DNA from 3 places in the Streptomyces sp. NBC_00464 genome. Region 1 is predicted to be linked to each of the others. Evidence: predicted binding sites of a transcription regulator. Region 1 holds the regulator's gene; each other region holds the start of a gene.
What was found. Region 1 encodes HrcA, which represses chaperone genes, less so after heat shock. Its sites were predicted from a motif close to TTNGCACTCNGNNNNNCNGAGTGCNAA; they were not measured.

Region 1 (7,666 bases):
CCGACGGCTCCGACGCACCGGGGGAGCCCGCCGAGTACGGGCGCGGCCTGGAACTCGTCGCCACCCTCGCCGAACGCTGGGGCATCACCTACCGCACCGGCCTCAAGACCGTCTGGGCCCGGCTCCCCGTCGACGACTGGAACCCCTTCCCCGACGCCCGCCCCGAGGCCGGATTCCAGCGCGGACTGCGCGCCGCCGAACTCCTCGCCCCCACCGCCCGCCGTGCCCTGCGCGACGACGCGGACTGGGCGGGGCGCGGCGCGCTGTCCTTCCTCGCCGAGGCCTCGGACCTGCTGGCCGGCCAGCTCGACGAGGACATCGTGGCCGCGCTCGCCGGACAGTTACTCGTGCCCCGGCTCGCCGACTGGTGCGCGATCTGGCTGGAGCCCGAGACAGCGGGCCGCGCGGCCGTCCCGCGGCTCGCCAAGGTCTGGCACGTCGACGAGACCCGCATCCAGCCACTGCGCACCCTCCTGGAGGGCGACCCGCTCCGTCTCCCCGAGCGGGTCGGCACCGGACCCGTCTCTATGCCGTGGCCCGGCAGCGCCGAGGACGGCGGTCAGCCGGACGGGACCGAAGGCGTCGCCCTCGCCTACCGGATCACCTCGGGCGGCCGCACCCTCGGCGCCGTACTCCTCGGCCGCGAAGGCATCGCCCGCGTCCCCGACGAGGTCACCGCCCTGATCGAGGACTTCGTCCGCAGGGTCGGCCTCGCCGTGGGCGCGGCCCGCGCCTACACCCGGCAGGCCACCATCAGCCGCATCCTTCAACGCGGACTGCTGCCCAGCAAGGTCGCCGACATACCGGGCGTCGTCAGCTCCCTCGTCTACGAACCCAGCGACGACGGGGTCGTCGGGGGTGACTTCTACGACATCTTCCCGTGCCCCAACGATCGCTGGTGCTTCGTCCTCGGCGACGTCCAGGGCAGCGGCCCCGAAGCGGCCGTCGTGACCGGACTGGCCCGCCCCTGGCTGCGGCTGCTGGCCCGGGAGGGCTTCCAGGCCGACGAGGTCCTGGTCCGCCTCAACCGGCTGCTCCTCGACGACGCGATGGAGGCTGCCGAGGCGGCCGCGCTCATGGTCGCCGCCGCCGGAGGCCAGCACTCGGCGGACAGCGGACAGTCCCGGTTCCTCTCCCTGCTGTACGGGGAGCTCGTGCCGCTGCCCGGCGGCGGCGCCCGCTGCACCCTGGTCAGCGCGGGGCACCCGCTGCCGCTGCTGCTGCGCCCCGACGGCACGGTGCGCCCGGCCGCCGAGCCCCAGCTGCTTCTCGGCGTCATGGACGACGCGGTGTACGAGACCCAGAGCTTCGACCTGGCCCCCGGCGACAGCCTCCTGTGCGTCACCGACGGGGTCACGGAACGGCGCTCGGGGCCGCTGATGTTCGACGACGGCGACGGGCTGGCGCAGGCGCTCTCCGGCTGCGCCGGGCTGACCGCGGAGGGGATCGCGGACCGCATCAAGCACGCCGTGCACGCCTTCGCCGAGCGCCCGCCGGACGACGATCTGGCGCTGCTGGTCCTCCAGGCCCAGTAGCCCCGTCCCGGGCGTGGCGTCCGGTTGCCGGGCGGCGCGCGACAATGGACGGTATGCCTTCCGTACTGCCCGATGGTGAGCCCGTGCCCGACGACGGGGCGCTGCCCCGCCATGCCCTGGAAGGCGCCGCCGAACGCCCGCTCGGCTTCTATCTGCACGTGCCGTACTGCGCGACCCGCTGCGGCTACTGCGACTTCAACACCTACACCGCTACCGAGCTGCGCGGCTCCGGTGGTGCGCTGGCCTCCCGGGACAACTACGCCTCCCATCTCATCGGTGAGGTCCGCCAGGCCCGCAAGGTCCTCGGCGACGACCCCCGCCAGGTCCGTACGGTCTTCGTCGGAGGCGGCACGCCGACGCTGCTGGCCGCCGCCGATCTGGTCCGGATGCTGGCCGCGATCCGCGAGGAGTTCGGGCTCGCGGACGACGCCGAGATCACCACCGAGGCGAACCCGGAGTCCGTCGGACCCGCCTATCTCGCGGAGCTGCGCGAGGGCGGCTTCAACCGGATCTCCTTCGGGATGCAGAGCGCCCGGCAGCACGTCCTGAAGATCCTCGACCGCACCCACACGCCCGGCCGGCCCGAAGCGTGTGTCGCCGAGGCGAGGGCGGCCGGCTTCGATCACGTCAACCTCGACCTGATCTACGGCACCCCGGGCGAGTCCGACGACGACTGGCGCGCCTCCCTCGACGCGGCGATCGGCGCCGGGCCCGACCATGTGTCGGCGTACGCCCTGATCGTCGAGGAGGGCACCCAGCTGGCCCGCCGGATCAAGCGCGGCGAGATCCCGATGACGGACGACGACGCGCACGCCGACCGCTATCTCATCGCGGACGAGGCGATGGCCGCGGCCGGCTTCTCCTGGTACGAGGTGTCGAACTGGGCCCGGACCCCCGAGGGCCGCTGCCTGCACAACGAGCTGTACTGGCGCGGCGCCGACTGGTGGGGCGCCGGACCCGGCGCGCACAGCCACGTCGGCGGCGTGCGCTGGTGGAACGTGAAGCACCCGGGGGCGTACGCGCAGGCGCTGGCCGAGGGGCGCTCGCCCGGCGCGGGCCGCGAGATCCTCTCCGCGGAGGACCGGCGCGTCGAGCGCATCCTGCTGGAGCTGCGGCTCGTCGACGGCTGCCCGCTGTCGCTGCTCGCCCCGGCGGGGCTTGCGGCGGCGGGGCGGGCGGTGGACGACGGGCTGCTGGAGCCGGGGCCGTACGGGGAGGGGCGGGCGGTGCTGACCCTGCGGGGGCGGTTGCTGGCGGATGCGGTGGTGAGGGACCTGGTGGACTGAGGGGGCGCGTGGTGCGTGTCGCGTGGCGGGGGTGGCGCCTGCGGCGGGCCTGTTCCCCTACCCGCCCCTTCCCGTAGCCGGGGCTCCGCCCCGGACCCCGCTCCTCAAGCGCCGGCGGGGCTGGACGTGTGCCGGGCCCGGTCACTCATGGGCTGGAAGTGGACGGCGCCGTCACGAAATCGATCAGCTCCTCCACCCGGCCCAGCAGCTCCGGCTCCAGGTCCCGGTAGGAGCGGACCGTCGACAGGATCCGCTGCCACGCCGCACCCGTGTTCTCCGGCCACCCCAGCGACCGGCACACGCCCGTCTTCCAGTCCTGCCCGCGCGGCACCACCGGCCACCCGGGGATCCCGACGGACGACGGCTTCACGGCCTCCCACACGTCGATGTACGGGTGGCCGACCACCAGGACGTTCCCGTCCGAGATCTGCGCCGCGATCCGGGACTCCTTGGAGCCCGGTACGAGATGGTCGACCAGCACTCCCAGACGCGCGTCCGGGCCCGGCGAGAACTCGCGCACGATCGCGGGGAGGTCGTCGATGCCCTCCAGGTACTCCACGACCACGCCCTCGATCCGCAGGTCGTCGCCCCAGACCCGCTCCACCAGCTCGGCGTCGTGCCGGCCCTCCACGTAGATGCGTCCGGCCCGCGCCACCCGGGCCCGCGCGCCGGGAACGGCCACCGAGCCGGAGGCCGTACGGGCGGGGCGGGCCGGGCCGCCCGCCGACGGGCGCACCAGCGTGACGACCCGGCCCTCCAGCAGGAAGCCGCGCGGCGCCATCGGGAAGACCCGGTGCTTGCCGAACCGGTCCTCCAGGGTCACCGTCGGGCCCTCGGCCGTCTTCTCGCACCGGATCACGGCACCGCAGAAGCCGGTGGCGACGTCCTCCACGACCAGATCCGGGTCGGCGGGCACCTCGGGGGCGGGGGCGGACTTCTTCCACGGCGGGGTCAGGTCCGGCTGGTAGCTGCGCATCGGACGACGATAAGCGGGGAGCGGGCTACGACACGCCGAACCGGGCAGCGAGGTCGTCGCGCTGGGCCCGTACGAACGCGGCGTCCACCACGGCCCCGTGCCCCGGCACGTACAACGCGTCCTCGCCGCCCAGCTCCAGCAGCCGGTCCAGCGCCGCCGGCCAGCGCGCGGGGAATGCGTCCGGTCCGGCCTGGGGGTCGCCGGACTCCTCGACCAGGTCGCCGCAGAACACGATCGCCGGCGAGTCGGAGACGCCGGGCACCAGCACCGCCAGATCGTGGCCGCTGTGCGCCGGACCCGCGTTCACCAGCAGCACCTCGCGCCCGCCGCCCAGATCGAGCGTCCATTCGGCGATCACCTCGTGGTGGGGCGCCACAAGGACATCGGCGGACTCCGCCGCGTCCTGTTCGGGCAGGCCCTGCCGCACCGCGTCGGCGTGCAGTTCGTCCGCCCCGTGCCGCAGCACATCCCTCATGCCCCCGGCGCCGTACACCTGCGTCCCGGCGAAGGCGGCCGTGCCCAGCACATGATCGAAATGGGGGTGGCTGAGTGCGATATGTGTCACCCTTTGGCCCAGCAGCGACTGCGCCTGGCGGCGTACCTCCACCGCTTCACGCAGTGACGATCCGGTGTCGCAGAGCAGCACTCCGTCCGTCCCGGCCACCAGTGCGACCGTTGCATCCCACACGGGAAGGCGTCGCCGGCCCACTCCGTGTCCGAGTCGCTCCCAGCCGAACTCTTCCCAAGAGGCGTCCATGGGACGACGCTATCGGCAACGACCTGCGCAGTCTCGCGGTAGCGTGGCCGGTCGCCCTTGCTAGGGGGCTACCCCGTCGCCGTACACTGGCCGGGGGATTGCTGGCACTCGTACGCACAGAGTGCCAGGAGAAGACCCGGGAACGGCCCGAGAACCACCGAGGTACACAGCTGGAGGTGTGCGCGATGCTCAGCGAACGCAGACTCGAAGTGCTGCGCGCCATCGTCCAGGACTATGTCGGCACCGAGGAGCCCGTCGGCTCCAAGGCGCTCACGGAGCGGCACAAGCTGGGGGTCTCCCCGGCCACCGTCCGCAACGACATGGCGGTGCTGGAGGACGAGGGCTTCATCGCCCAGCCGCACACCAGCGCGGGACGCATCCCGACGGACAAGGGTTACCGGCTCTTCGTCGACAAGCTCGCGGGCGTCAAGCCCCTGTCGTCGCCGGAGCGCCGTGCCATTCAGAATTTCCTCGACGGCGCGGTCGACCTCGACGATGTCGTGGGACGTACCGTACGGCTGCTCGCGCAGCTGACCCGGCAGGTCGCCGTCGTGCAGTACCCCTCGCTGACCCGCTCGACGGTGCGGCACGTGGAACTGCTTTCGCTGGCCCCCGCCCGGCTGATGCTCGTGCTGATCACGGACACCGGCCGGGTCGAACAGCGGCTGGTGGACTGCCCCGCGCCGTTCGGTGAGACCTCTCTCGCCGATCTGCGGGCCCGGCTCAACAGCCGGGTCGTGGGACGCCGTTTCGCGGACGTCCCGCAGCTGGTGCAGGACCTGCCGGAATCATTCGAGAGCGAGGACCGGGGAACCGTGTCCACCGTGCTCTCGATCCTCCTCGAATGCCTCGTCGAGGAGACGGAGGAGCGGCTGATGATCGGCGGCACCTCCAACCTCACCCGCTTCGGGCACGACTTCCCTGTGATGATCCGGCCGGTGCTGGAGGCATTGGAGGAGCAGGTCGTGCTGCTGAAGCTGCTCGGCGAGGCCAAGGACTCGGGCATGACCGTACGTATCGGGCACGAGAACGCCCACGAGGGGCTCAACTCCACGTCCGTCGTCGCGGTCGGCTACGGTTCGGGCGACGAGGCAGTCGCCAAACTCGGCGTGGTCGGACCGACCCGCATGGACTACCCCGGAACGATGGGAGCGGTACGCGCAGTGGCACGTTACGTCGGACAGATCCTGGCGGAGTCGTAAGTGGCCACGGACTACTACGCCGTACTCGGCGTGCGCCGCGACGCTTCGCAGGACGAGATCAAGAAGGCCTTCCGGAGGCTCGCCCGCGAGCTGCACCCGGATGTGAACCCCGATCCGAAGACCCAGGAGCGGTTCAAGGAGATCAACGCCGCTTACGAGGTGTTGTCGGACGCTCAGAAGAAGCAGGTCTACGACCTCGGCGGCGACCCGCTGTCCGCCTCCGGAGGCGGTGGCGCGGGCGGATTCGGACAGGGCGGCTTCGGCAACTTCTCCGACATCATGGACGCGTTCTTCGGCACGGCGTCGCAGCGCGGACCCCGTTCGCGCACCCGCCGCGGCCAGGACGCCATGATCCGGCTGGAGATCGACCTCTCCGAGTCGGCCTTCGGTACGACCAAGGACATCCAGGTCGACACGGCCGTCGTCTGTACGACCTGTAGTGGCGAGGGTGCCGCACCCGGCACCTCCGCCCAGACCTGTGACATGTGCCGCGGCCGCGGCGAGGTCTCCCAGGTCACCCGGTCGTTCCTCGGCCAGGTCATGACCTCGCGGCCCTGCCCCCAGTGCCAGGGCTTCGGTACGGTCGTGCCGACGCCGTGCCCGGAGTGCGCCGGTGACGGCCGCATCCGCTCGCGGCGCACGCTCACCGTGAAGATCCCCGCAGGTGTCGACAACGGCACCCGCATCCAGCTCGCGGGCGAGGGTGAGGTCGGCCCCGGCGGCGGCCCCGCCGGCGATCTCTACGTCGAGATCCACGAGCTGCCGCACGCCGTGTTCCAGCGGCGCGGCGACGATCTGCACTGCACGGTCACCATCCCGATGACGGCGGCGGCCCTCGGCACCAAGGTGCCGCTGGAGACGCTCGACGGCCTTGAGGAGGTCGACATCCGGCCGGGCACCCAGTCCGGCCAGTCCGTCCCGCTGCACGGACGCGGCATCACGCACCTGCGAGGCGGCGGGCGCGGCGACCTCATCGTGCACGTCGAGGTGATGACCCCGACCAAGATGGACCCGGAGCAGGAGCGTCTGCTGCGCGAGCTGTCGAAACTGCGCGGCGAGGAGCGGCCCACCGGCCAGTTCCAGCCCGGGCAGCAGGGTCTGTTCTCGCGTCTGAAGGACGCGTTCAACGGCCGCTAGATCCACGTGAACGATGTCGTACGGGCCCGGATTCCGGGCCCGTACCGCATTGTGGACAAAATGTGGCACCGGGGTGCGTATCGCCGGACACGGGGGACATGACACGATGCGGTCATGTCATCCGCGTTGACCGATCTCTGCCGGTATCCGATCGTGCAGGCCCCGATGGCGGGTGGGACCTCGTGTCCGCAGCTCGTCGCGGCCGTCGCCGAGGCCGGCGGGCTCGGCTTCCTGGCCGCCGGGTACAAGACGACGGACGGCATGTACAACGAGATCAAACAGGTGCGCGGTCTCACCGGCCAGCCCTTCGGCGTCAACCTGTTCATGCCGCAGCCGAACCTCGCCGACCCGGCCGCCGTCGAGGTGTACCGGCATCAGCTCGCGGGCGAGACATCCTGGTACGAGACCCCGCTCGGCGACACCGACACCGGCGGTGACGACGGCTACGAGGCCAAGCTCGCCATCCTGCTGGAGGACCCGGTCCCGGTCGTCTCCTTCACCTTCGGCTGCCCCTCCCGCGACACCCTCGACGCGTTCGCCGCGGTGGGTACGTACACGGTCGTCACGGTCACCTCGCCGGAGGAGGCCCAGGCCGCCCAGTGGGCGGGCGCCGACGCCGTCTGCGCCCAGGGCATCGAGGCGGGCGGCCACCAGTCCACCTTCCGCGACGACCCCCAGATCGACGGCGCCGGGACCGGCCTGCTCTGCCTGGTGGCCCAGGTCCGCGAGACCGTGCAGATACCGATTGTCGCCGCGGGCGGACTGATGCGGGG
Region 2 (7,666 bases), 2.1 Mb from region 1:
CCCCGACGGCACCCCCGGCCTGCTGGTGTGCAGCGGCGCGGAAGTGCCCGAACTGGCCGAGCGCGCCGATCTGTCGCTGCCCGGACCCGGGGCCGTCGTGGCGTTCCTGTCAGCCCTGGCGCAGCGCCTCTAGCTGGTCCAGGAACCACTGCTGCGGCGGCAGCGCGGTGGCCGCCGCGGCCAGCCGCTTCGTGCGGGCCGCCCGCTCGTCGTCCGCCATCGTCAGCGCCTCGTGCAGTGCGTCGGCGGTGGCGGACACGTCGTACGGGTTCACCGTGATCGCGTCGGTGCCCAGCTCCTCGTACGCCCCCGCCTCCCGCGACAGCACCAGCGCGCAGCCGTCGTCGGAGACGACCGGGACCTCCTTGGCGACCAGGTTCATCCCGTCCCGGATCGGGTTGACGAGTGCGACGTCCGCCAGCCGGTACGCCGCCAGCGAGCGGGCGAAGTCGTCCTTGACGTGGAGGACGACCGGGGTCCAGTCGGCCGTGCCGTACGCAGAGTTGATCCCGTCGGCGACGCGCTGCACCTCGGCGGTGTACTCCCGGTAGACCGCCAGGTCCTGGCGCGAGGGGTAGGCGAACGCGATGTGGACGACGCGACCGCGCCACTCGGGCCGCCCGTCGAGCAGGGCGCGGTAGGCGAGCATCCCGCGGACGATGTTCTTGGAGAGTTCCGTACGGTCCACCCGCACGATCGTCTTCCGGCCGGGGCCCACCTGCTCCCGCAGCGCCGCCATCCGCTCGTCCACGTCCGCCTCGTGGGAGCGGCGGCGCAGGAAGTCCGCGTCGGCGCCGAGGCCGTGCACCCCGATCCGGGTGTGGCCCGTGCCGCCGAGGATCTCCGTACAGCAGCCGATGAACGCGTCCGCCCAGCGGCGGGTCAGGAAGGCGGCCCGGTCGGCGCCGAGGATGCCGTGCAGGAGCTGTTCGGCGATGTCGTCGGGCAGCAGCCGGAAGTAGTCGACGGGCGCCCACGGGGTGTGCGAGAAGTGGCCGATCCGCAGGTCGGGGCGGAGCTCGCGGAGCATGCCGGGCACCAGGGCCAGGTGGTAGTCCTGCACGAGGACCGCCGCGCCCTCGCCCGCCTCCTCGGCGAGCGCCGCGGCGAAGGCCCGGTTGTACGTCTCGAAGGAGGCCCACTGCCGGCGGAACTCCGCGTCGAAGACGGGCTCGACGGGGGTCTGGTAGAGCAGGTGGTGGACGAACCAGAGCACCGAGTTGGCGATGCCGTTGTACGCGTCGGCGTGCACGTCCGCGTCGATGTCGAGCATCCGGACGCCCGGTTCGCCGACCCCGCGCCGCACCGCCTCGCGGTCACCGTCCCCGAGGGCGGCGCAGACCCATGTCTTGTCGTCCACGGCGCTCAGGCCGGAGACGAGCCCGCCACCGCCGCGTTTGGCGTCGAGCGAGCCGTCCTCGCGCAGCGTGTACGAGACCGGGCCGCGGTTGGACGCGACGAGGACCTGGGCAGCGGGCTGGAGGGCGTGCTCGGAGACCATGGGCGGAATCTAGCCCGATCGTGAAGCGTCCAAACGTGCGAAGTCGGCCGGTGTCACGCCGCGCGGCGTGAAAGGTACTCCTCGATCTCCCGCATCGGCGGCCGCTCCTCCGTGTCCACCGCATACGTGCGCGGGACGAAACCGTGCTCGCCGCGCTCGAACTGCGTCAGCGACGGGCGGACCAGATGCCCCCTGGAGAGCCGCAGCTGGGCGGTGCGGTAGATGGCGGCCGCCATCCGTCCGAGCGCCTGGCCGTCCTGGTGGCGGTGGATCCTGACCCCGACGTCCACCTGGGCGAGCGCGTCCAGGCCGACGGTGTGCAGGGCGTCGACGAGCAGGCCCAGCTCCACTCCGTAACCGACCGGGAAGGGCAGCCGCTCCAGGAGCGAGCGGCGCACGGCGTACTCGCCGCCCAGCGGCTGGACGAAGCCGGCCAGCTGCGGCCAGTGCAGATTGAGCAGCGGCCGGGCCACCAGCTCGGTCACACGACCGCCCTGACCTGCCGTGTTGCCGAGCGGGCGGTCGTACATCGCCTTGACGAACTGCACGTCCGGGTCGGTCAGCAGCGGGCCGACGATGCCGGAGACGAAGTCCGCCGAGAAGTCCTTCAGGTCCGCGTCGATGAAGCACACGATGTCGCCGCCGGTCACCAGGAGCGACCGCCAGAGCACCTCGCCCTTGCCGGGGGCGGCGGGGACGCGGGGGAGGATCGCGTCGCGGTGGACGACCCGGGCGCCCGCCCGGCGGGCGACCTCGGTGGTGGCGTCCGTCGAGCCGGAGTCGATCACCACGAGCTCGTCGACCAGCCGGACCTTCTCCATGAGCTCGCGCCGGATCGTCGTGACGATGTCCCCGACCGTCTCGGCCTCGTTCAGCGCAGGCAGCACCACACTCACGCCCGGCCCGTGCGCGCCGTTCCTGGCGTCCAGCAGACGGTCCAGCGGACGGTCGGCGGCTGACCAGGAACGCCTGGTCAGCCAGCGTTCGACCTCTTCCAGCACGGTCGATACTCCCTGTATGTGATCCATCTCGCGGTACGGACGACTATCTCAACAGTCCGGTGCTTCGGTTACAGTCTTGAACAACGCAGATGGCCGTCGCATGCCGGGGTCCGTCCGCCGATAAACGCCTGGATCCATGGTCCAGTGCCACAGCGCTCATCCAGAGGGACAGAGGGAACGGCCCGTTGAAGTCCCGGCAACCCTCCCGCCGACCGCGAGGTCAGGTGGGGAAGGTGCCAATTCCGTCTCGTGACGAAATGCGTCGCGAGGAAGATGAGGAGAAAGGGCCTCGCCATCATGGCTGTTGAGACTGTTGCAGCAAACACCGAATCTTCCGTGGACCTCGGTCCCGCCGCGGCGCTTTCCTGCCGCGAATGCGGAGAGCGATTCGCACTCGGTCCGATTTTCGCCTGCGCGTCCTGTTTCGGGCCGCTCGAAGTGGCGTACGACCTGCCGAGCGGCTCCCCGGACGAGCTGAAGAAGCGCATCGAGGCCGGACCCAACAACATCTGGCGCTACGCGCCGCTGCTGCCGGTCCCGTCCGATGTCGCGGACAAGCCCAACATCAACCCCGGCTTCACCAAGCTGGTCAAGGCCGACAACCTCGCCCGCGAGCTGGGCGTCACCGGCGGTCTGTACGTCAAGGACGACTCCGGCAACCCGACGCACTCCTTCAAGGACCGCGTCGTCGCGATCGCCGTCGAGGCCGCCCGCGCCTTCGGATTCACCACCCTGTCCTGCTCCTCCACCGGCAACCTCGCCGGCGCCGTCGGTGCCGCCGCCGCCCGTGCCGGTCTGCGCAGCTGCGTGTTCATCCCGCACGACCTGGAGCAGGGCAAGGTCGTCATGGCCGCTGTGTACGGCGGTGAGCTGGTCGGCATCGAGGGCAACTACGACGACGTCAACCGCTTCTGCTCCGAGCTCATCGGCGACCCGCTCGGCGAGGGCTGGGGCTTCGTCAACGTCAACCTGCGCCCGTACTACGGCGAAGGGTCCAAGACCCTCGCGTACGAGATCTGCGAGCAGCTCGGCTGGCGGCTGCCCGACCAGATCGTCATCCCGATCGCGTCCGGCTCCCAGCTCACGAAGATCGACAAGGGTCTCCAGGAGCTGATCAAGCTCGGCCTGGTCGAGGACAAGCCGTACAAGATCTTCGGCGCCCAGGCCGAGGGCTGCTCCCCGGTCTCCTCCGCCTTCAAGGCCGGTCACGACGTGGTGCGGCCGCAGAAGCCGAACACGATCGCCAAGTCCCTGGCGATCGGCAACCCGGCCGACGGCCCGTACGTCCTGGACATCGCCCGCCGCACCGGTGGCGCCGTCGACGACGTCAACGACGAGCAGGTCGTCGACGCGATCAAGCTGCTGGCCCGCACCGAGGGCATCTTCGCCGAGACCGCGGGCGGGGTGACGGTCGGCGTGACGAAGAAGCTGATCGAGGCCGGCCTGCTGGACCCGTCGCTCACCACCGTCGTCCTGAACACCGGTGACGGCCTCAAGACGCTGGACGCGGTGGCCGCCACCTCGCAGGCGAGCGCCACGATCCGGCCGAGCCTGGAAGCCTTCCGCGCCGCCGGACTCGCCACCACCAGCTGAGCAGCTCCCGACCACCCGAGACTCCAGGAAGGGCACCCACCATGAGCGTCAAGGTCCGTATCCCCACCATCCTCCGCACCTACACGGGCGGCCAGGCCGAGGTCCCGGCCGAGGGCGCGACCCTCTCCCAGGTCATCGAGTCCCTGGAGAAGGACCACCCGGGCATCGCCGCCCGCGTCCTGGACGACCAGGGCAAGCTGCGCCGCTTCGTGAACGTGTACGTCAACGACGACGACGTGCGCTTCGAGGGCGGCCTGGACGCGGTCACCCCGGACGGCGCCGGTGTCTCGATCATCCCGGCGGTCGCCGGCGGCTGCTGAGCCCGCGGGCCGAGCCCCCGGTCGGGGCCGGCCCGACTCCACCGTGTCACCGGAATTGCCCCCTCTGCGACAGAAGCGGAGGGGGCAATTCTGCATGGTTGAGCGCGATAGGGTGAGGGAAGTCCCCTCCGCTGCCCGTGCCACCCGCATATGAGAATGCGCCTGGCCACGACAAGAAGCAGCCAAAGTACGTGAGCCCCTTGCGCCATAAGTCGCCTTTGCCTGGCCGGACTTGCCCTGGATTCTCACGAAATCCCCATATTGAGGCGATCGGTGCTGCCCAGAATTCTCGTCCGATTGACCTGTTGCAGAGGGCAGTTGGGCAGATACATTCGGCCGCGGTCGACGCGTTCCGGCGCACACACCCTCTCCTGTCGGAGGGTGAGTTCTGACCCGGGTCCGCGAAGTGTGGTCCCGTGCAAGGGCCAGTAATAGGGGAGTTAGGCATGGCTCAGGGCACCGTCAAGTGGTTCAACGCGGAGAAGGGGTACGGCTTCATCGCGGTCGACGGTGGTGCGGATGTTTTCGTCCACTACAGCGCGATCCAGATGGACGGGTACCGCACCCTCGAAGAGGGTCAGCGAGTTGAATTCGAGATCTCGCAGGGCCAGAAGGGGCCGCAGGCGGACATGGTCAAGCTCGCCGTCGGCTGAGCCCGGCCGGGTTCGACGCAGTCGGTCGACGACACTACTCACGCACGGAGGGCCCGTACCCCACAGGTACGGGCCCTTCGCGCGTCCCGGGCCGCTTCCGCCGTGCCCTCTGTGGCTGTCCACGCTCCGAGGGGGGCGTGCCGCCTGTGGCTGTCCACGCTCCGAGGGGGGCGTGCCGCCTGTGGCTGTCCACACTCCGAGGGGGACGCTTGCACTCTCGGGGGTCGAGTGCTAATTATTGGTTAGCACTCTCTGGGTGAGAGTGACAGAAACTTGGACCGGGCCGGTGAGGCCCGCAGGCCTCCGGGGCAAGGAACCGGTAGGCACGCAGGCCGTCCGTCGCGGGCGCCACTCGGTCCGGAGAAATCCACCCCTGTCCGGGAGGACCACTTCATATGGCCAAGATCATCGCCTTCGACGAGGAGGCCCGGCGCGGTCTTGAGCGCGGCATGAACCAGCTCGCCGACGCCGTCAAGGTCACCCTCGGCCCCAAGGGCCGCAACGTCGTCCTTGAGAAGAAGTGGGGCGCCCCCACGATCACCAACGATGGTGTTTCCATCGCCAAGGAGATCGAGCTGGAGGACCCGTACGAGAAGATCGGTGCGGAGCTGGTCAAGGAGGTCGCCAAGAAGACGGACGACGTCGCCGGCGACGGTACGACCACCGCCACCGTTCTCGCTCAGGCGCTCGTCCGCGAGGGCCTTCGCAACGTGGCCGCAGGCGCCAACCCGATGGCTCTCAAGCGGGGCATCGAGAAGGCCGTCGAGGCCGTCTCCGCCGCCCTCCTGGAGCAGGCCAAGGACGTGGAGACCAAGGAGCAGATCGCTTCGACCGCCTCCATCTCCGCCGCTGACACCCAGATCGGCGAGCTCATCGCCGAGGCCATGGACAAGGTCGGCAAGGAAGGCGTCATCACCGTCGAGGAGTCCCAGACCTTCGGTCTGGAGCTGGAGCTCACCGAGGGTATGCGCTTCGACAAGGGCTACATCTCGGCGTACTTCGCCACGGACATGGAGCGCATGGAGTCGTCCCTGGACGACCCGTACATCCTGATCGTGAACTCGAAGATCAGCAACGTGAAGGACCTCCTTCCGCTGCTGGAGAAGGTCATGCAGTCCGGCAAGCCGCTGCTGATCATCGCCGAGGACGTCGAGGGCGAGGCCCTGTCGACCCTGGTCGTCAACAAGATCCGTGGCACCTTCAAGTCCGTCGCCGTCAAGGCCCCGGGCTTCGGTGACCGCCGCAAGGCCATGCTCGGCGACATCGCCATCCTCACCGGTGGCACCGTCATCTCCGAGGAGGTCGGCCTCAAGCTGGAGAACGCCGGTCTCGACCTGCTCGGCCGCGCCCGCAAGGTCGTCATCACCAAGGACGAGACGACGATCGTCGACGGCTCCGGTGACAGCGACCAGGTTCAGGGTCGCGTCAACCAGATCCGCGCCGAGATCGAGAACTCCGACTCGGACTACGACCGCGAGAAGCTCCAGGAGCGCCTCGCGAAGCTGGCCGGCGGCGTGGCCGTCATCAAGGCCGGTGCCGCGACCGAGGTCGAGCTCAAGGAGCGCAAGCACCGCATCGAGGACGCGGTGCGCAACGCCAAGGCCGCCGTCGAGGAGGGCATCGTCGCCGGTGGTGGCGTGGCTCTGCTCCAGGCCTCGGCCGTCTTCGAGAAGCTCGAGCTCACGGGTGACGAGGCGACCGGCGCCAACGCCGTCAAGCTGGCGCTGGAGGCTCCGCTCAAGCAGATCGCCGTCAACGGTGGTCTCGAGGGTGGCGTCGTCGTCGAGAAGGTGCGCAACCTGCCGATCGGTCACGGCCTCAACGCCGCGACCGGCGAGTACGTCGACATGATCGCCGAGGGCATTCTCGACCCGGCGAAGGTCACGCGCTCCGCCCTGCAGAACGCCGCGTCCATCGCCGCGCTCTTCCTCACCACCGAGGCCGTCATCGCCGACAAGCCGGAGAAGGCCGCTGCCGGCGGCGCTCCGGGCGGCATGCCGGGCGGTGACATGGACTTCTGATCCTGACGGATCGGTAGTTCCTGCACAGCAGTACATGACACCGGCCCCCGGGGATTCGTCCCCGGGGGCCGGTGTCGTCGTATGTACGGGCCGGGCCCGCCCGGTCAGTCCGCGTCCAGCCCGTCCACCAGCCGGTTCAGGAAGCGGGCGAACGTGGCGTCGGGGGTGACCGGGCGGGCGGCCGAGGCGAGAGCCTCCGCCAGTTCCGGGTGGTGGCCGTCCGCCGCGACGGTGGTGAGGTAGAGCGCCTCGGCCGCGGCGCGGTCCGGCGACAGGGCGGCCTCGGCCTGCGCCACCTCGTGGGCCACGTGCCCGGCCACGAACGCGGTGAGCTGGGCAAAGACCTCAAGCCGGGCGCCGCCGTCGAGACCGCTGGGCCGCAGGGCGGCCAGAGCGTGCTCCAGGAAGGCGAGGGTGCGGGGGCCGAGCGTCCGGCGGGCGGGGACCGCCGTGGCCAGCCAGGGGTGGCGGAGCATGTGGTCGCGCTGGAGGTGCCCGATGGCCTTGAGGTCGGCCCGCCAGTCGCCGGTGAGCGGAGCGGACGCGGACAGTTCGCCGTTGACGTGGTCGATCATCA
Region 3 (7,666 bases), 2.6 Mb from region 1:
GTCCGCGGGGATCTGCTGGAGCGGATGGGGCGTACGGACGAGGCACGCGCCGAGTTCGTACGGGCGGCGGAGCTCACCCGCAACGAGCGGGAACGGGCCCTGCTCCTGGACCGGGCCGGCCGATGAGTTCCGGGGCCACCGCCGGTCTACCTTGCACGGCACCCGGTACCACCGCGTGAGGAGAAGACCATGCAGAAGGTCACCACGTTCCTGTGGTTCGACAAGAACCAGGCCGAGGAGGCTGCGAACCACTACATCTCCGTCATCGGCGGTGACTCGCGCGTCCTGGACGTGACCCGCTGGACGGCCGCGTCGCCCGGCGAGGAGGGGGCGGTGATGACCGTCCGCTTCCAGCTGGACGGCGCCGAGTACATCGCGTTCGACGGCGGCCCCGAGTTCCCCTTCAGCGAGGCGGTCTCGCTCTCCGTCGACTGCGACTCGCAGGAGGAGGCGGACCGTCTGTGGGACGAGCTCACCGCGGACGGCGGCCAGGAGAGCCAGTGCGGCTGGCTCAAGGACAGGTTCGGCGTCTCCTGGCAGATCATCCCGCCCGGTCTCGGTGAAGCCCTGACCGATCCCGACCCGGAGAAGGCGGCCCGCGCCATGAAGGCGATGCTCGGCATGAAGCGCCTGGACATCGAGGCCCTGCGCAATGCCTGACATGTGATCACTCGGGCGTGGGGCGGCGCCCGGCGCTCGATAGGGTCGGACCCATGTCCCCTCGCTCAGCGCTGCCGCCGCCCCCGCCGCCCGTGGAGATACGTTCCTGGCCCGACCGGAGCGCGTTGCTCGCCGACCGGGCCTTCATTCTCGGGGCGTTGGTGAAGATGCACCTCGGGCCCGGCCGGCTCGGGCTGCTGTGGCTGTGGGGTGCGCTCGGTGCGCTCGGCTGGGCGCTGATCGGCGCGGCGTTCATCACCTTCGAGGAGTCGTACGACGTCATCAGCGCCTTCATCGGCGCGATCATGCTGGTCATGGGCGCCTGCTGCCTGGTGCCGGCGGTCATCCTCGTCGTCATCGGCCTGCGCCGGGACCGGGAGATCCGCCGACTGCTCGCGCAGTGGGGCGCGTTGGACCGTGACCCGGCGGGCGACAGCGCGTTCCGGCTGCCCGGCGTGAGCCTCGCCTGGCTGCTGGGCTCCTTCGCGCTCTGTGCCTTCGGGCTGTACGCCTGCTTCGCCGTGCCCGCGGGCGCCGTACGCGGCAGCGACACCTACGGCCTGATGGCCCTGATCATGGGCCTCGGTTTCATCGGCTGGCTCATCGGCCTCGTTGGCATCATCAAGGCTTTCTGGCACCGGCGTTGGGTCCTCAGGACGCTGGCCGGCGGGGTCGCGCCCGAGCCGCTCGTTTCCTCCGGCGGCGGCGCCCACCGCTGACCCCGGCCCTATCCTGGGGCGTGCGCGGGTTACTCCGGGGGAGGGCGTTTTCATGGAGTGGTACTGGTGGGTGCTCATCATCTTCTGGACGGGCGGTTTCGGCTGGGTGGTCGACAACGTCCGTACGGCGCTGCGCAATCGGCACGCCCGCAGGCTGGAACTGCTGGAGGCCGGTAAGCAGGAACGGCTGGCGGTCGAGGCGGCGAACCGGCCGCCGGAACCGGTCTGCGGCTGCACGCACCACCTCGCCAAGCACGACAAGCGGGGCAAGTGCCACGAGCGGGTCGAGGTGCCGACCGCGTGGGACGAGCAGAAGAAGCCGGTGCGCTTCGAGTCGGGGCAGTGCAACTGCCAGCAGTACGTGGGCCCGCAGCCGCTCTCGCAGGTCTACGCGGAGGACCTGACCGACCTCGCGTAGCGCCGGTCCGTCAGCCGCGGCCGGCCTCCGGGCCGGTCACGGGGCGGCCGACGAGCATCGTCGGCGCGTCCGCGACCCGGGTCAGGAAGACCGTTGCCGCGTTCGGGCCCTGGAGCTTCATCTTCCTGCGCAGTTCCTCCGGTTCGACCGCGGAGCCGCGCTTCTTGACGGTGAGGACGCCGACCTTCCGCTCCCGCAGCAGCGCCTTCAGCCGCTTCATGTTGAAGGGCAGCTGATCGGTGATCTCGTAACCTGCGGTGTACGGGGAGTCGTACAGCTCGTCGCTCGTGACGTACGCGATCATCTCGTCGAACAGCCTGCCGTGGCACCGCTCCACGATGTCGGCGACCAGATGCGCCCGGATCACCGCGCCGTCCGGCTCGTACAGATAGCGGCCCACCGGGCCCACCGGCGGGGCGGGCAGCGCGGCCGGAGCGGACAGGGTGGCGCCCGACGGGAGCAGGGTCGCGCGGTAGGAGCCCGCCTCGAAGCCCTCGCCGAACCAGAGCACCGCCTCCTTCACGTCGCCGCCGTCCGAGATCCACTCGGCCTCCGCCTGCGGCCCGATCGCCTCGTGCGGGACGCCCGGGGCGATCTTCAGGGCGGCCCTGGGCGCCTTCAGCGCAGCCGCGGTCGCCCAGGACAGGGGCGGGGAGTACGCCTCGGGGTCGAAGATCCGGCCGCGTCCGCCCCGGCGGGCCGGGTCGACGAAGACCGCGTCGTAGGGCGTGGTGTCGATCTCCGTGACGTCGGCGCACCGGACCTCGATCAGCGCGTCCAGGCCGAGCGCGGCGGCGTTGGCACGGGCCACCTCGGCGGTCAGCGGGTCGCGGTCCACGGCGAGGACGGAGATCCCGGCGCGGGCCAGGGCGATCGCGTCGCCGCCGATCCCGCAGCAGAGGTCGGCGACGCTGCGCACCCCGGCGTCCGCGAACCGGCGCGCGCGGTAGCCGGCCACCGAGGTGCGGGTCGCCTGCTCGACCCCGTTCGGCGTGAAGAACATCCGGTGCGCGTCCTCGGCGCCGAACTTCGCCACCGCCCGCTGCCGCAGCCGGGCCTGCCCCAGCGCCGCCGATACGAGGGCGGCCGGGTGGCTGCGGCGCAGCCGGGTGGCGGTGGCCAGTTCGGTGGCGGGGTCGTACGACCGCAGCCCGGCCAGCAGTTCGGCGCCCTCGGGGGCGCGCAGGGCCAGGAAGGCGGCGAGGGGGTCTGGGGCGTCGGACGGGTCGGGGGCGTCGGACGGGCCGGTCGGGGCGAGAGCGTTCACCCGCCCCATTGTGGGCCAGTCGGCTGCGCGCCAGGCGGGGGACCGTGCGGGGCGGGTGCTGTGTCGGCCCGGATACCCGATCCCGGGCTGGCAGGATGCGGCGCCATGCAGCCAGTACGACAAAAGGAAGAATTTGCCATGAAGCGTCTCAGACCGGGTGCGGCATCGGGCGGACAGGGGCGCAGGAAGCGCGGGCAGGGCCACCTGCGGCGCCGGCCGGGCTATGCGGTGCTCGCCGCACTCCTGGTCGCCGCAGCCGCCTCGGGCTGCGCGGCCGAGACCGGACAGCGGGCCGCGGCCGACCCGGTGCGCGAGGCGGCGGCCCATGCCGGACCGCCGAAGGGCGCCCCGGCGGGAGCGGCCGGTTCCGCCGCGGCGCAGGCCGAGAAGGCGCGCCGCGTCCAGGCCGCACGGGCCGTCGCCGCCAAGAAGTGGGGACTGGCGAGCACCCCGCTGGCTCCGCCGGCCCCGCCCGCCGTGAAGCCGCACCTCACCACCCGTAAGGGCTTCGAGGTCGAGGGCGGCGACGCGTCGCTGCCGCCGGTCTTCACCACGGTCCCCACCAAGGAGAAGATCGTCTTCCTGACGATGGACGACGGGGACGACAAGGACCCCGAGCTGCTGCGGATGATGTCGGAGCTGAACATCCCGTACAGCGCCTTCCTCAGCGACTACCTGGTGCGCGACGACTACGCGTACTTCAAGGAGGCCCAGGCCCGTGGGGTCGTCCTCGGCAACCACACGCTGAACCACCGCTACATGCCCGGGCTCTCCCATGCCGAGCAGAAACAGGAGATCTGCGACCAGCAGGACATCCTCGAGAAGCAGTACGGCGAGCGCCCCCGGCTCTTCCGGCCGCCGTACGGCAACTACAACGGCGACACCCTGCGGATCGCCAAGTCCTGCGGCATCACGGCCGTACCGCTGTGGGCGGCGGAGGCGTTCCCCGACCACATGGAGTGGCGGGAGGAGGACCAGGACCTGCACCCCGGCGACATCATCCTCACCCACTTCCGCGGCAAGAAGGAGTGGAAGGGCAGCATGCCCGACCTGATCCGGTCCGTCATGAAGGTCATCACGGACAAGGGATACGCGGTGGCCCGGCTGGAGGACTACGTATGAGAAGGGCGCACCGGCTGCTGGCCGGACTGCTGACCGCCGGTGCGCTCCTGACCGTCACCGCCGGCTGCGCACAGTCGGTGGACCCGATCGAGCGGCTGGGCCGGAAGGCGGCGCAGCGGATGAACCCGTCGCCGAGCGCCCCGGAGGTGCGGCCCGCGGCCGTGCGCGGTGATCACGGGGCGCCGGGGGCGATGGTCGTCGTCGCCTGCGGCCGCCCCGCGGTGGCCGGGGACTCCCGGGTGGTGCGCCCGCCGGTTCGCTGGTGGCCGGAGCGGCCGGGGCCGCGCGACGGGGCGGTCCTGGACGCGGGGTGCCGGCACGGCTGACGTGCGGAACGGTCCGGGTGCCTGTGGCGTTCTCCCTGTGCCGGGCCGGGCTCGACGGCGAACGGCCGGACGCCACGAGGGGCGTGAATTGGCACTCCGCTTGACCGAGTGCTAATCGCGGTCATAGTCTCAGTGCTGGCACTCCCCACTGGAGAGTGCCAGCAGTACTGTGCGACCAGCAGGTCCGGCACCCGCGACGACGGGCCCATCTGGTCGCCACCCAAAGACTGATAACCCCGTGAGATCTCCGAAGGGGGAGACCGGATCGTGTCGACCAGCACCAAGGTTGCGATCAAGCCGCTCGAGGACCGCATTGTGGTCCAGCCGCTCGACGCCGAGCAGACCACGGCCTCCGGCCTGGTCATTCCGGACACTGCCAAGGAGAAGCCCCAGGAGGGCGTCGTCCTGGCCGTGGGCCCGGGCCGCTTCGAGAACGGCGAGCGTCTTCCGCTCGACGTCAAGACCGGCGATGTCGTTCTGTACAGCAAGTACGGCGGCACCGAGGTGAAGTACAACGGCGAGGAGTACCTCGTCCTCTCGGCTCGCGACGTGCTCGCGATCATCGAGAAGTAATTCACCAAACGTTTGCTTCTGTTCTGCGCCCCTGGCCCCCTGCGAAATAACTAGCCGGGCGGCGAGGGGCGCAGTTCTTGGTTTTGAGAGGACAGTTCAGCTCCATGGCGAAGATCCTGAAGTTCGACGAGGACGCCCGTCGCGCCCTCGAGCGCGGCGTCAACAAGCTTGCCGACACGGTCAAGGTGACGATCGGCCCCAAGGGCCGCAACGTCGTCATTGACAAGAAGTTCGGTGCGCCCACCATCACCAACGACGGTGTCACCATCGCGCGCGAGGTCGAGCTGGACGACCCGTACGAGAACCTCGGTGCCCAGCTGGTGAAGGAGGTGGCGACCAAGACCAACGACGTAGCCGGTGACGGTACGACCACCGCCACCGTCCTGGCCCAGGCGCTCGTCCGCGAGGGCCTGCGCAACGTGGCCGCGGGTGCGTCCCCGGCCGCCCTGAAGAAGGGCATCGACGCCGCGGTCAAGGCCGTGTCCGAGGAGCTCCTCGCGACCGCCCGCCCGATCGAGGACAAGTCCGACATCGCCGCCGTGGCCGCGCTCTCCGCGCAGGACAGCCAGGTCGGCGACCTCATCGCGGACGCGATGGACAAGGTCGGCAAGGACGGTGTCATCACCGTCGAGGAGTCCAACACCTTCGGTCTGGACCTTGAGTTCACCGAGGGCATGGCCTTCGACAAGGGCTACCTGTCCCCGTACATGGTGACCGACCAGGAGCGTATGGAGGCCGTCCTCGACGACCCGTACATCCTGATCCACCAGGGCAAGATCGGCTCGATCCAGGAGCTGCTGCCGCTCCTGGAGAAGGTCATCCAGGCCGGTGCCTCCAAGCCGCTGCTGATCATCGCCGAGGACGTCGAGGGCGAGGCCCTGTCGACCCTGGTCGTCAACAAGATCCGTGGCACCTTCAACGCCGTCGCGGTGAAGGCCCCGGGCTTCGGTGACCGCCGCAAGGCCATGCTCGGCGACATCGCCACCCTCACCGGTGCGACCGTCATCGCCGAGGAGGTCGGCCTCAAGCTCGACCAGGCCGGTCTGGACGTGCTGGGCACCGCCCGTCGCGTGACCGTCTCCAAGGACGACACCACCATCGTCGACGGTGGCGGCAAGTCCGACGAGGTCGCCGGCCGCGTCAACCAGATCAAGGCCGAGATCGAGTCCACGGACTCCGACTGGGACCGCGAGAAGCTCCAGGAGCGCCTGGCGAAGCTGGCCGGCGGTGTCTGCGTGATCCGCGTCGGTGCGGCCACCGAGGTGGAGCTCAAGGAGAAGAAGCACCGTCTGGAGGACGCCATCTCCGCGACCCGCGCCGCGGTCGAGGAGGGCATCGTCTCCGGTGGTGGCTCCGCTCTGGTCCACGCCGTCAAGGTCCTCGAGGGCAACCTCGGCAAGACCGGCGACGAGGCCACCGGTGTCGCGGTCGTGCGCCGCGCCGCCGTCGAGCCGCTCCGCTGGATCGCGGAGAACGCGGGCCTCGAGGGCTACGTCATCACCTCGAAGGTCTCCGAGCTCGACAAGGGTCAGGGCTTCAACGCCGCGACCGGCGAGTACGGCGACCTGGTGAAGGCCGGCGTCATCGACCCGGTCAAGGTCACCCGCTCCGCGCTGGAGAACGCCGCGTCCATCGCGTCGCTGCTGCTCACGACCGAGACCCTGGTCGTCGAGAAGCCGGCCGAGGAAGAGGCCGAGGCCGGTCACGGTCACGGCCACTCGCACTAGCGTGTAGCTGTGCCGCGCAAGCGGTGAGGCCCGGTACCCCGCGAGGGGTACCGGGCCTTTTGCGTATCCGGCCGCGCCGGCGCCTTTGCCGCCCGGGATCTGGGCCGCCTGGTGCATGAGGCTCCGCCGGCAGGCCCCAGCGTATGGGCTTCGCCGTTCGAACTCGGCCCCTCCGGCGCATGAGGTTTTCACCGCCCGAATCCGGTGCCTCCGGCGGTTGAGGCTTGCCCGGATCCGGCTCCGGCGGTTAAGGCTCGCCCGAATCCGGCTCCGGCGGTTGAGGCTCGCTTGGATCCGGCGCCTCCGGCGGTTGAGGCTCGGCCGAATCCAGCCCCTCCGGTTGAGGCTCGCCCGGATCCGGCGCCTCCGGCGACTGAGGCTTGCTCGGATCCGGCCCCTCCGGTTGAGGCTCGCCCGGATCCGGCGCCTCCGGCGGTTGAGGCTCGGCCGAATCCAGCCCCTCCGGCGATTGAGGAGCGGGGTCCGGGGCGGAGCCCCGGAGGCGCTGCCCCCGTACCCCCGCTCCTCAATCGCCGGAGGGGCTGGAGTGGCCGGCGAGGCTGGATTCGGCCGCTGAGGCTGGCCGGGCCGGCCGGGCCGGCCGTGTTAGCCGGATGGGCAGGGTTAGCCGGTGGGCCCGTATGGGCGGTGCTGGCCGGATGGGCCGGGCAGGCCGGGCAGGCCGGGCAGGCCGGGCAGGCCGGGCAGGCCGGGCAGGCCGGACGGGCTGATCGGGCTGATCGGGCTGATCGGGCTGATCGGGCCGGACGGGCCGGGCGGGCCGGACGGGCCGGGCGGGCAACCTACGCCGACCGCGAGAGCGCGTCCCCGTGCACCGGGTCCGCGAACGGGCG

Region 2: the regulator HrcA is predicted to act here: its motif matches at 5,277-5,303, upstream of groL (chaperonin GroEL).
Region 3: the regulator HrcA is predicted to act here: its motif matches at 4,601-4,627, upstream of groES (co-chaperone GroES).

Annotation. Positions count from the first base shown of each region.
Region 1 is NZ_CP107899.1:5,353,916-5,361,581, forward strand. It holds gene OG912_RS24030 (ATP-binding SpoIIE family protein phosphatase) at 1-1,535, shown strand, start outside; gene hemW (radical SAM family heme chaperone HemW) at 1,589-2,821, shown strand; gene OG912_RS24040 (DUF3097 domain-containing protein) at 2,967-3,797, opposite strand; gene OG912_RS24045 (MBL fold metallo-hydrolase) at 3,823-4,554, opposite strand; gene hrcA (heat-inducible transcriptional repressor HrcA) at 4,740-5,756, shown strand; gene dnaJ (molecular chaperone DnaJ) at 5,757-6,893, shown strand; gene OG912_RS24060 (nitronate monooxygenase) at 7,008-7,666, shown strand, end outside.
Region 2 is NZ_CP107899.1:3,243,686-3,251,351, reverse strand. It holds gene otsB (trehalose-phosphatase) at 1-133, shown strand, start outside; gene OG912_RS14390 (alpha,alpha-trehalose-phosphate synthase (UDP-forming)) at 110-1,501, opposite strand; gene OG912_RS14385 (glucosyl-3-phosphoglycerate synthase) at 1,555-2,502, opposite strand; SAM riboswitch class I at 2,656-2,782, shown strand; gene thrC (threonine synthase) at 2,800-4,095, shown strand; gene OG912_RS14375 (MoaD/ThiS family protein) at 4,137-4,415, shown strand; gene OG912_RS14370 (cold-shock protein) at 4,862-5,068, shown strand; gene groL (chaperonin GroEL) at 5,464-7,089, shown strand; gene OG912_RS14360 (TetR/AcrR family transcriptional regulator) at 7,194-7,666, opposite strand, start outside.
Region 3 is NZ_CP107899.1:2,773,903-2,781,568, reverse strand. It holds gene OG912_RS12060 (RNA polymerase sigma factor) at 1-126, shown strand, start outside; gene OG912_RS12055 (VOC family protein) at 190-660, shown strand; gene OG912_RS12050 (hypothetical protein) at 714-1,379, shown strand; gene OG912_RS12045 (hypothetical protein) at 1,432-1,797, shown strand; gene OG912_RS12040 (class I SAM-dependent methyltransferase) at 1,808-3,073, opposite strand; gene OG912_RS12035 (polysaccharide deacetylase family protein) at 3,170-4,186, shown strand; gene OG912_RS12030 (hypothetical protein) at 4,183-4,512, shown strand; gene groES (co-chaperone GroES) at 4,777-5,085, shown strand; gene groL (chaperonin GroEL) at 5,190-6,812, shown strand; gene OG912_RS12015 (hydroxyacid dehydrogenase) at 7,616-7,666, opposite strand, start outside.